DNA from 3 places in the Burkholderia sp. AW49-1 genome. Region 2 is predicted to be linked to each of the others. Evidence: predicted binding sites of a transcription regulator. Region 2 holds the regulator's gene; each other region holds the start of a gene.
What was found. Region 2 encodes FliA, which starts transcription of late flagellar genes. Its sites were predicted from a motif close to CTAAAGTTTNNNNNNNNNNNGCCGNTA; they were not measured.
Positions count from the first base shown of each region.

Region 1: a site for FliA is predicted at 2,119-2,145, ahead of ACV22W_RS25315 (DUF4088 family protein). Genes of this name have one in related genera too.
Region 3: a site for FliA is predicted at 1,775-1,801, ahead of fliS (flagellar export chaperone FliS). Genes of this name have one in related genera too.

Region 1 is NZ_JBSAXF010000021.1:26,878-30,936, forward strand. Features, by position in the region: gene norM (multidrug efflux MATE transporter NorM) at 1-79, opposite strand, end outside; gene ACV22W_RS25305 (RNA-binding S4 domain-containing protein) at 203-421, opposite strand; gene ACV22W_RS25310 (hypothetical protein) at 701-1,111, shown strand; gene ACV22W_RS25315 (DUF4088 family protein) at 1,229-2,005, opposite strand; gene ACV22W_RS25320 (AzlD domain-containing protein) at 2,166-2,504, opposite strand; gene ACV22W_RS25325 (AzlC family ABC transporter permease) at 2,501-3,274, opposite strand; gene ACV22W_RS25330 (AraC family transcriptional regulator) at 3,384-4,059, opposite strand, start outside.
Region 2 is NZ_JBSAXF010000008.1:190,450-194,508, forward strand. Features, by position in the region: gene flhF (flagellar biosynthesis protein FlhF) at 1-696, shown strand, start outside; gene ACV22W_RS15375 (nucleotide-binding protein) at 689-1,498, shown strand; gene ACV22W_RS15380 (RNA polymerase sigma factor FliA) at 1,521-2,255, shown strand; S-adenosyl-L-homocysteine riboswitch at 2,340-2,456, shown strand; gene ahcY (adenosylhomocysteinase) at 2,491-3,909, shown strand.
Region 3 is NZ_JBSAXF010000013.1:109,563-113,621, forward strand. Features, by position in the region: gene fliF (flagellar basal-body MS-ring/collar protein FliF) at 1-1,099, opposite strand, end outside; gene fliE (flagellar hook-basal body complex protein FliE) at 1,351-1,695, shown strand; gene fliS (flagellar export chaperone FliS) at 1,877-2,311, shown strand; gene ACV22W_RS20590 (flagellar protein FliT) at 2,308-2,640, shown strand; gene fliK (flagellar hook-length control protein FliK) at 2,716-4,059, shown strand, end outside.

The DNA.
Region 1 (4,059 bases), on a different contig from region 2:
CGAGGCGCGCGGTATCGGCGGCATGACTGGACAGGGACGGCGGCGCGGCGGCCGTCCGCGTAAGACCGGAATGCGACATGGAATGAGCGCTCGCGCGGGTGCGGGCCCGCGCTGTCTTTATTTTGAGAGACGGCTAGCTTACGGCTTTATTCGAACGGTGTCGAACGCGCGCCGATGGCCATGTCGCGGCCAGGGGGAACCGCTACGCGTCGTGAACCGCGATCCGCGTATCGCCGAACAGCACGACCTGACCCGCGCGGATCTTGCACGTCTTGCGCAGCTCGACCACGCCGTCGACTTTCACCGCGCCGGACGCGACGAACATCTTCGCGGTGCCGCCGCTATCCGCGAGGCCGGTGATCTTGAGAAGGTTGTGCAGCTCGACGTATTCGCCGGTCAGCGTGAAATCCAGATTGGGCATGACGAAGGGAGCGCGCGTGCGCGGGAGGAATCGCCCCGCATCATACGGCACCGACGGCCGGCGCGCGAGTGCGGACGCTCGTGCAGGCCCGCGCGCCGCAGTTGTTAAGGACTGTGAGCGATTCGTCAGCAAATGAAACGGTGGGTAACAGTCTGAGAGATTCGAGAACCGGACGTGCGGCCCGCGGGTCTTTCGTCGTACCTGCTGCGCGTTGCGGCAGGGGACGCGACGGATCGCATCGACGCGGTCCGCGCCCACAACTTCTTGAGGAGGATTGTCATGTCCAAGATTCGTACGATGCTGATCGGTGCCGCGCTGACGGCGTTCGCCACTTCGGCCGCATTCGCGCAGACGGGTGTCGCGGCCCAGGGCACCGCAGGTGCCGGCGTGCAGGCGCAGGCGCCGGCGGCAGGGGCTGGCGCAGGTGCAGGCATGCAGGGTGGTGCCGGCGCGAACGCGTCGGGCAATGCGGTCGGCGGCGCGACCGACGCGGTCGGTGCGGCAGCCGACGGCGCGAAGGATACGGCATCGTCGTCGGTCCACTCGGCCAAGAAGCACGCGAAGCATGCGGCGAAGTCGGCCAAGCATCATGCCGGCACGGCAAAGTCGAAGGTGGGCGACGAGGCGGTCGAAGGCGGCGCGTCGGCCGGCGTGCAGGGCGGTGCATCGGCCTCGGGTGCCGCGCAGTAAGCGGCCCCCCGACGTCGCACGACGTTCGCCCCGGACGGCGCGTCGTGACGGCGATCGATCGGCGGCCCGGTTCGCTTCGCGCGGACCGGGCCGTTCTTCATGCGTGGACGCGGGCCGTCATGGCCGGTGCTGTTCCTGCCCCGGTCCGTGCGCCGATCGCGCGGCGGACGGCGTGAATACGCTGCGCAGCCACGCGGCAAGCCGCGCGAAAACGTCGTACGGCTCGTCGACGAAGATCTCGGGCTTCAGCAGCCGCAGGTATTCCATGATCTGCTGCGCTTCCTGTTTCTGGAACGAACCGTGCGCGAGCCCGAGCCGCAGCAGGCCGCGCAGTTCGCCGAGCTTGTCGCGCGCGGCGCTGCCGACGCTCATCTCGCACGCGAGCTTCGCCTCGTAGACGCGCTGGCGCAGCGATTCCGCAAGCCGCCATGCGGGCGTCTGCATCATTTCCTCGAGCGCCTGGATGTCGTGCACCGCGCTCTTGATCTGCGCGGCGAGCGGATCGACGAGCGACGCGTCGCCCTGTGCTTCGGCGACGATCGCCTTGGCCCAGTCACGGCACGCCTTCGCGAGCTCGTCGGGTGTCCATTCGGAGCGCGACGCGAAGCCGAAGCCGAATTCGCCGGCCTGTCGCATCAGGATCGCGACGACGTCCGGAAATTCCTTGTCGAGCGTGCGCTTCGCCCACGCGTACTGGCCGCCTTCGAGCATCCGCTGCACGGCATGCTCGGTCAGCGGCACCATGTTGTCGAGCAGCTTGGCGCGCAGGAAATCCTCGAACGACGGCGTCGCGAACTGCGGGTCGAGTTTCAGCGACACGCGCACGAATGCGTCGTAGTCCTTGCGCAGGGACGCAAGCGTGTCGTCCTTGAGGGAAAGGGTGATCTGGCCCATGAGTCGTCTCGATGGCGGCCCGCGCGGGCCGGCGGCCGACACCGCGCACCGGTGCGGGCGCAGCGTCGACGGACCGGTTCGCGCCGAGGCCGATGGCGGGTCTTCCTACCCGATATCGGCGCGCCGGGAGAAAACTTGAGCGTGGGCGGGCGACGTTCGCTCAGGCCGGCAGCCAATGCGGCATCACGATCCCTTGCCAGAAGAAGAACACCGCGAGCCCGACCGCGATCGTCACGAGCGGCCGGCGTGTCGTCGCCGATACCAGCACGGCGGCGAGCGCGCCGACAAGCTGCGGATTGCGCCAGGTCAGTTCGGCCGTGCCGCCGTGCGGCGAGACGGTCATCGGCACGATGATCGCGGTCAGCACGGTGACGGGCACGAAGCCGAGCGCGGTCCGCACGAGCGGCGGGAAGGTCAGCCGCTCGCCGAACAGGAACAGCGTCGTCCGGATCGCATAGGTGATCACGGCCATCCCGAGGATCAGCAGCGCGTAGCTCACGATGCGGTCTCCGTGCGTGAGGCGGTGCGCGAACGCTCGCGCCGCAGCGTCAGCGCGACGCCGACCGCGACGCCGGCGGCGACCGCGCCCAGCAGCCCGAGCTTGTACGGCCAGCCCTGCCAGAAGTACGCGAGCGTGCCGGCCGTCGCGGCGGCCGCGAAATAGCGCAGCGTGCCGAGTTGCGGAACGACGATCGCGATGAAGGTCGCCGCCATCGCGAAATCGAGGCCGAGCGACTGGAGGCCCGGGAAGGCCGCGCCGAAACCGATGCCCGCGAGCGTCCAGACCTGCCAGTTCAGGTACATCGCGAGGCCTGAGCCGAAGAAGTAGTGGGGGCCGATCGCACCGGGCGGGAAGTGCCGGTAGTGCGCATAGGCGACCGCGAACACCTCGTCGGTCATCAGCGCGCCGAGCGTCGCGCGCCAGCGCAGCGGCAGGTGCGCGACGTACGGCGCGAGCGTCGCGCTGTACAGCAGGTGACGCAGGTTCACGATCAGCGTCGTCGCGAGTACGACGACGAAGCTCGCGCTGCCGGCGATGAGGCCGAGCGCGATGAATTGCGCGGAGCCCGCGAACACCGCGAGCGACATCAGCGCGCCGTGCCATGCGGCGAGCGGGCCGCCGCCGACCAGCGTGCCGAAGATCACGCCGAACGGCGCCGCGCCGATCATCATCGGGATCGTGTCGCGTGCGCCGTCGAGCCATTCGTTGAGCGGGTGGCGGGGCGGGGATGAAGGTGTGGGGGAAGGTTTCACAGGGCGCGTCTCCATGAAATGCAGGATAGCGGTGCGCTGCCCGTGGCGGCTTGTACGTTCTTGCGCACGCGGTGCAACCTGCGTGCCACTTGCCGCGTATTGTCGAATGCAGGGCGAGGAGGCGTCAGCGCGCTTGCCAGCGTCCGGGCGGCACGCCGAACATCCGCTTGAAATGCCGGGAGAAGTGACTCTGGTCGACGAAGCCGCTGGCCGCGGCGACGTCGGCGATCGACACGCCCGCGCGCAACGGCGCAAGCGCGCGTTGCAGCCGCAGCTGGTTGCGCCACGCATGCGGCGGCATCCCGATCGTCCGGGTGAACAGGCGCGCTGCGTGGAACGGCGACAGGCCGGCGGCCTGTGCGACGTCGTCGAGCGTGACCGTGCACATGAGATCGGCGGCGAGCCTCTCGCGCATCGCATCGACGCGCGGCTCGTCGGCCGCGAGCGCCGCCGGCCGCAACCGCGCGTCGGCATGGCGTACGATCAGTGTCGACAATGCATCGAGCATCGCCGTTTCGGCGGCGAGCGGATCGTACACGCGCGGTGCCGCGGCGGCCGGAGCGTCGGCGGCCGGCTGCTCGTGCGGATAAGACCGCGACATGCACTCGCTGCCGGCCTCCATCATCCGGTGAGCCAGCGCGAGCCGTGCGGCGAGATCGGCGTCGCGGATCACGTCGGACGGGAACCATGGCGCATCCTGCGGGCGCCCCGCGATCGCGCTCGCGAGCGCGCGAATGTAGTCGACCGGCACGTAGCTCACGCGATAGCACCAGCCTTCGTCGGTCGCGCGCGAGCCCGTG
Region 2 (4,059 bases):
GTGTTCGCGCTGATGGGGCCGACCGGCGTCGGCAAGACGACCACCACGGCGAAGCTCGCCGCGCGCTGCGTGATGCGCTTCGGCGCGAGCAAGGTCGCGCTCCTGACCACCGACAGCTACCGGATCGGCGGCCACGAGCAGCTGCGCATCTTCGGCAAGATCCTCGGCGTGCCCGTGCACGCGGTGAAGGATGCGGGCGATCTCGAGCTCGCACTGTCCGAGCTGCGCAACAAGCACATCGTGCTGATCGACACGATCGGCATGAGCCAGCGCGACCGCGCGCTGTCCGACCAGATCGCGATGCTGCACGGCGCGAACGCGCCGGTGCAGCGCCTGCTGCTGCTGAACGCGACGAGCCACGGCGACACGCTCAACGAGGTCGTCCAGGCCTACCGCAGCGCGGCCGAGTATCCCGATCTCGCCGGCTGCATCCTGACCAAGCTCGACGAGGCGACCCACCTCGGCGGCGTGCTCGACACGGTGATCCGCTACAAGCTGCCGGTCCATTACGTGTCGACCGGCCAGAAAGTGCCGGAAAACCTGTACGTCGCATCGACCCGGTTCCTGCTGAAGAGCGCGTTCTGTGTGCCGCGCGACGGCTCGCCCTTCGTGCCGCAAGACGAGGACATGCCGACGCTGCTTTCCGCACTGACCGCACGTTCCACCGCCGAGCTGCACGAGGTGCGATTTGGATAAACGGATCATCGATCAGGCCGAAGGGCTGCGGCGCCTGCTGGCCGGGCGCGCGTCGCGCATCGTCGCGGTGACGGGCGGGCCGGCGGGCGTCGGCTGCACGACGACCGTCGTGAACGTCGCGGCGGCGCTGACCGCGCTCGGCAAGGACGTGCTCGTCGTCGACGAGCGCGCCGACGTGCATTCGGCCACGGCGACGCTCGCGGGCGCCTGGCTGCGCGACGGCGAACGCACGCGCGTCGCCGCCGGGTTCGGCCTGTGCGCGGCCGCGCGGGACGGCTACAGCGATTCGCAACTGAGCGACTTCATCGACGGCCAGGCCGACATCGTGCTGGTCGACGCGCAGCTCGGTGCAGACGGCACGTTCTCCCCGCTCGCGCGCGAGGCGCACGACGTGCTGATCGTCACGCGGGTCGCCGCGCAAGCGATCACCGAGGCGTACGCGTGCATGAAGCGCCTGCATTTCGCGCACGCGGTCGCGCAGTTCCGCGTGCTGACCAATCATGTCGGCAGCCACGCCGACGCCAGGACCGCATTCGACAACCTCGCGGGCGTCGCGAGCCGCTACCTGACGGTGTCGATCGCCGACGCCGGCTGCGTGAGCGCCGATCCGCTCGTCGAGCATGCGCGCGAGCTGATGCATACCGCGGTCGACGCGTTCCCGTCGTCGGTTGCCGCGCGCGATTACCGGCAGATCGCCGCCGACCTGCTGTACTGGCCGATGCGCCCGCGATCGGGCGCCGGCCGCGCCGTGCATGCGGGCGGCAAGCCGTCGTACGAGGCGGGTGCGGCACACGCCGCGTGAGCGCCACCGGAAGGAGAGAGCCATGATGTACAACGCTCAAGGAAAGATGACCCAGGCCGACGTGCTCGCGCAATACGCGCCGCTCGTGCGGCGCCTGGGGCTGCAGCTCGTCGCGAAGATGCCGGCGAGCGTCGATCTCGACGACCTGATCCAGGCCGGCATGATCGGGCTGATGGACGCGGCCGGCCGCTACAAGGAAGACCAGGGTGCGCAGTTCGAGACCTACGCGACCCAGCGCATCCGTGGCGCGATGCTCGACGAGCTGCGCAGCAACGACTGGCTGCCGCGCAGCTTGCGCAAGACGTCGCGCGAGGTCGAGTACGCGGTGCACCAGGTCGAGCAGCAGCTCGGCCGCTCGGCGAGCGAGGCCGAGATCGCGCAGCACCTGAAGATGCCGCTCGACGAATACCAGGGGATGCTGCAGGACTTGCACGGCAGCCAGCTCATCTACTACGAGGATTTCGATCGCGCGGCCGACGACGAGCCGTTCCTCGACCGCTATCGCGTCGATCACGCCGATCCGCTGTCGTCGCTGCTCGACGAACACCTGCGCGAGGCGCTCGTCGAAGCGATCGAGCGGCTGCCCGAGCGCGAGAAACTGCTGATGTCGCTGTACTACGAGCGTGGGCTGAACCTGCGCGAGATCGGCGCGGTGCTCGAGGTCAGCGAGTCGCGCGTGTGCCAGCTGCACAGCCAGGCCGTCGCGCGCCTGCGCGCGCGGTTGCGCGAACAGGCATGGGTCGGCGCCGAGAACTGACCCTTTCATAACGCCCGCGCGCGTCGACGCCGCGCGCGGCGCGCGGCGCGCATTTCCCGCGCCGATTTGCTACAATCCCTCCCGTTTTCCGAGGAGCGTTGCGACGGACCATCCTGCGTCCGCCAGGCTCGGAAAGCTTCACCAAGCAGCCGTGCGGCAACATTCGCGCCGGCCCCGCTTCCTGAACGGCGCTCACGTCACCAATTTCTAGAACTTTTTTAGAAAGGAGGGCGTGATGAACGCCATTATCGATTCGCAAGCTTCCAAGGATTACATCGTCGCCGACATGGCGCTTGCCGGCTGGGGCCGCAAGGAGCTGAACATCGCCGAGACCGAAATGCCGGGCCTCGTGCAGATCCGCGACGAATACAAGGCGCAGCAGCCGCTGAAGGGCGCGCGCATCGCAGGTTCGCTGCACATGACGATCCAGACCGGCGTGCTGATCGAGACGCTGAAGGCGCTCGGCGCCGATGTCCGCTGGGCGTCGTGCAACATCTTCTCGACGCAGGACCACGCCGCTGCCGCGATCGTCGAAGCCGGCACGCCGGTGTTCGCGTTCAAGGGCGAGTCGCTCGACGAATACTGGGAATTCTCGCACCGCATCTTCGAATGGCCGAACGGCGAATTCGCGAACATGATCCTGGACGACGGCGGCGACGCAACGCTGCTGCTGATCCTCGGCTCGAAGGCCGAGAAGGACCGTTCGGTGATCGCGAAGCCGACCAACGAGGAAGAAGTCGCGCTCTTCAAGTCGATCGCGAAGCACCTCGACGCCGATCCGACCTGGTACTCGACGCGCCTCGCGCACATCAAGGGCGTGACCGAAGAAACCACGACCGGCGTGCATCGCCTGTACCAGATGGAAAAGGACGGCCGCCTGCCGTTCCCGGCGTTCAACGTGAACGACTCGGTCACGAAGTCGAAGTTCGACAACCTGTACGGCTGCCGCGAGTCGCTCGTCGACGGCATCAAGCGCGCGACCGACGTGATGATCGCGGGCAAGGTCGCGGTCGTCGCGGGCTACGGCGACGTGGGCAAGGGTTGCGCGCAATCGCTGCGCGGCCTGGGCGCGACGGTGTGGGTCACCGAAATCGACCCGATCTGCGCGCTGCAGGCGGCGATGGAAGGCTACCGCGTCGTGACGATGGAATATGCCGCCGACAAGGCCGACATCTTCGTGACGGCGACCGGCAACTACCACGTGATCAACCACGATCACATGAAGGCGATGCGCCACAACGCGATCGTCTGCAACATCGGCCACTTCGACTCGGAAATCGACGTCGCGTCGACCCGCCAGTATCAGTGGGAAAACATCAAGCCGCAGGTCGACCACATCATCTTCCCGGACGGCAAGCGCGTGATCCTGCTGGCCGAAGGCCGCCTCGTGAACCTCGGCTGCGCGACCGGCCACCCGTCGTTCGTGATGTCGAACTCGTTCGCGAACCAGACGCTTGCGCAGATCGAACTCTTCACGCGCGGCGAACAGTACGAGAACAAGGTGTACGTGCTGCCGAAGCATCTCGACGAAAAGGTCGCGCGCCTGCACCTCGCGCGCATCGGCGCGAACCTGTCCGTGCTGTCGGACGAGCAGGCTTCGTACATCGGCGTGCAGAAGGACGGCCCGTTCAAGCCGAACCACTACCGCTACTGATGCACCGCCGCCGTCGCGCCGCGTTCATGCGCAGCGCGGCGGCACGGTGCCGGACCGCCGGCCGTCGCGTTATGTCCGCCGCCGCGCGGGCACGCGCGGCGGCTGGCGGCGGCCACTGACCGACCAGATCGACAACCGAACCGGAGCCCT
Region 3 (4,059 bases), on a different contig from region 2:
CGTTGCCGGCGACGATCGGCGCGGAAGCCGGCTGCGGCGGCGTGTTCGACAGCGCACCCGGCACGCCCGATGCGCCGCCCTGCGCGAGTTCGGTCGCGCTGCTGGTCTGCTGGCTGCGGATCGCGGTCTGCTGCGGCGATCCGTTCGGGCCGTAGCTTTCCGAGGTCTGCTCGAGCTTCGAGAAATCGATGTCCGCGCTGACCTGCGAGCGCGCGTTACCGGTGCCGAAGATCGGCGCGAGGATCGCGTCGATGCGCTTCTGCGTGTTGTGCTCGACTTGCTGCACATACTTGAGCTGGCTCGCGTCGAGGCCGGTGGCCGACGCGGTCTGGGTCAGCAGGTTGCCGTCCTGGTCGACGATCGTCACGTTCTTGGCGGGCATGTCGGGCACGCCGGACGACACCATCCGCGTGATCGCCTGCACCTGGCCCTCGTCGAGCACGCGGCCCGGGTAGAGATCGACGAACACCGACGCGCTCGGCGCTTCCTTGTCGCGCACGAACACCGACGGCTTCGGGATCGCGAGATGCACGCGCGCCGTCTTCACGGCGTTGATCGACTCGATCGTGCGTTGCAGCTCGCCTTCGAGCGCACGCTGGTAGTTCACCTGCTCGGCGAACTGGCTGATGCCGAATTTCTGGTTGTCCATCAGCTCGAAGCCGACCGAGCCGCCCTTGGGCAGGCCCATCGCGGCGAGCTTCAGGCGCGTTTCGTGCACCTGGTTCGACGGCACGAGGATCGCGCCGCCGGCGTCGGCGAACTTGTAGGGAACGTTTGCCTGCTGGAGCGCGGTAATGATCGCGCCGCCGTCGCGGTCCGACAGGTTGCTGTACAGCACGCGATAGTCGGGCGTGCGGCTCCACAGCACGAGCGCGGTGATCGCGGCGATGGCGAGCGCGACGGCGATCACGAACGGCAGTTTCGGGTTGCCCTTCATCCGCGTGATGCCGGGGATGCGTTCCGCGAAGCCGCCGAACCCGAAGTCCGCGCCGGCGCCGCCTGCTCCCGGCAACGCAGCGGCCGCGGTGGCGCCTGGCACCGGGCTGGCGAGGCCCGTGCGGGCGTCGGGGTTGATCAGCGAGTTGGCCTGCGAATCCATGCGTGGAATTTCTCCGGAGCGGGACGACTGAGCCGCTCGGACGAGCGGACGGACAATGACACGATGCGATTATCGGGACCGGGGCCCGACTCCGATCGACCGAAAAGAGCGGGGTTTCCCCCGTACTTTCGCGGCTTTGGCGCGCGCCGCGCTGCTATCCTTTTTCGCGATCCGGCATGGTGCGCATCGTGCGGCGCCGCCGGGCCGCCCGGTGCGTCCGGGTCTCTTCTCTCTATATGTCTGGGGACAGCATGGCTGCCAACGTCAGCGGAATCGGTTCGGTGTTGCAACAGATGCAGGCGATGGCCGCGCAGGCGAGCGGCGGCGTCGCGAGCCCGACGGCGGCGCTCGCCGGTTCGGGCGCGGCGACGGCCGGCACGTTCGCGAGCGCGATGAAGGCGTCGCTCGACAAGATCAGCGGCGACCAGAAGCACGCGCTCGGCGAGGCGCAGGCGTTCGAGGTCGGCGCGGCGAACGTGTCGCTGAACGACGTGATGGTCGACATGCAGAAGGCCAACATCGGTTTCCAGTTCGGGCTCCAGGTTCGCAACAAGCTCGTGAGCGCGTACAACGACATCATGCAGATGTCCGTGTGACGCGACCGCCGACCGGGGGCGGCCAGCCGGCGACGGGCATCCGCGGGCGGCCGGCCGGTCCGGCAGGCGGGTCGTGCGCCTAAAGCTTTTCAATTCCCTTCCGATAACTCTGGAACAAGGCCGCGTCATGCATTGCAGGGCGGCGGCTACCGCATAGCCAACGCATCACAAGGAGAAGCGCATGTTTTCCCCAGGACACGCTGGAGCCAGTGCGTACGCGCGTGTCGGCGTCGAGACGGGGGTGATGGGCGCCTCCCCGCACCGGCTGATCGCGATGCTGTACCAGGGCGCGCGCCAGGCCATCGCGCTCGCGCGCATGCACCTGCAGCAGGGCAACGTACCCGCACGCGGCGAAGCGATCGGCAAGGCGATCGGGATCGTCGAGAGCGGCCTGCAGGCGTCGCTGAACCGCGACGCGGGCGGCCAGATCGCTGGGCGCCTCGACGCGCTGTACACGTATATCGGCCGGCGCCTGCTGGAAGCCAACATGCATGCCAGCGACGCGATGCTGGTCGAGGTCGACGGGTTGCTCGCGACGCTCGAGGAAGCGTGGACGGGCATCGCGCCGGAAGTCGCGCGCATGGCCGCGCAACAGGCGGCGGGCGCGGCGCGATGAATCTCAAGGCCGAATACTTCGCTCGCTACGAGGCGCTTGCGGCCGTGTCGGGCCGCATGCTGTCCGCGGCGCGCGGCGCACAGTGGAGCGCGCTGCCGGAGTTGCAGGCCGAATTCCTGCGTCTCGTCGACGGGCTGAAGGAAGCCCATCCGGGCGTCGCGCTCGACCAGGCGGACCTCGGCCGCAAGCTCGAGCTGATTCGCCGCATCCTCGCCGACGACGCCGCGATCCGCGATCTCGCGAGCCCGGAAGTCGCACGGCTGTCCGCGCTGTTCGAGGCGCGGCGCTCGACCCAGGTATTGACCGATCTCTACCGCGCTCGCGGGTAGTGCCCGTTTTCCGGGGCGGCGGCTGCCGCATGCCCGGCTTCGCAACGATGTCGCTGAGGTGAGCAGGCTCCGATCATGACCGGTATCGACTCCGTTGCGGCCGCCCTGCTGGCGAGTCGCCTCGACAGCCTGCTGACCGGCCCCGTGACGGCACCCGCCGGCGGCGCGACTGCGCAGGTCGGCACGCCGGGCGCCGGCGCGCCGTCGCCGTCTTCGGCCGGGGCCCCGCCGGCGCCGCCGCCGGCATCCGCGCAGACGGCGTTGTCCGATGTCGCGCTCGTGCTCGACGCGATCTCGCGCTCGGGCGGCGTCGCGACGCCCGTGGTCGCCGGGCGCACGCCGCTGCTGGCCGATCCTGCCGTGTTGCTGAGCACGGCGGCGGCCGTGCCGCCGGACGAGCAGGAGGCCGCCGGTCCGGCGGCGTCCGCCGCCGCGTTTTCCACCGCAACGCCGGCCTCCGACGTCGTGGCTGTGCGCGATGCGGCGGCCGCGCCGCCCGTCGCGGCGCTGCGTGCGGCGCTCGCGCAGGCCGTGAGCGAAAGCGGCCTCTTTTACGAATCCCATCTCGCGCAGTGGCTGGCCGGCCAGCGCCCGCTCGCCGCGCTGATGCGCGAACCGCAGGCGCGCCTCACGGCCGCGCCGGTGCAGCCCGCCCCGGATGCCGCGCAGCGCGATGCGCCCGACGTGCTCGACGAACTGCTCGCACAGCGCCTGCCGCTGCCGACGGCGGCGCGAACGGCCACGCAGCCGGGCGCGCCCGCGTCGGGCGGTGCAATGCCGCGCGAGCTTGCCCAGAACGCGGCTGCCGCCGCTCGGCAAGGTGCGGCGTCGGCGACGGCCGCGACGACCAACTCGCTCGGCGACCGCCCCGACACACGCTGGACGCCCGCGCGCGCCGACCTGGCCGCCGCGTCCGCCGATCCGCAGGCGCAGGCACCGGCCCCCGTGCATCCGGCCGCCGTGCCGATCGTGCGGCAGCAACTCGATGCGCTCGCGACCGATCAGTTCCGCTGGGCGGGCGAGGCATGGCCCGGCGCGCGGCTCGACTGGACGATCGAGCCCGACGATCCGGGCGGCCACGCGTCGCGCGGCGGCGACGACGCAGGCGACGGGATCGCATGGCGCACGCGGCTGACGCTCACGTTGCCGTCGCTCGGCACGGTCGACGCGGAGCTGGTGCTGAACGGCGCGCAGCTCGTCGCGCGACTGCGCGCGAATTCGGCCGGCGCCGACCGGCTCACGCGGAACGAGGCCGCCCTGCGGCAGCGGTTCGAGGGATCGGGGCTGCAGCTCGGCGGACTGTCGATCCGTGCGGTCGGTGATGAACCGGACGGCTTCGACCCGCTCGTCGTGCAGGCGGCCGCCGCCGCGTATGCGCGCAGCGCGGCCGGCGGCACACCGGGCGCCGACGACGAGGTG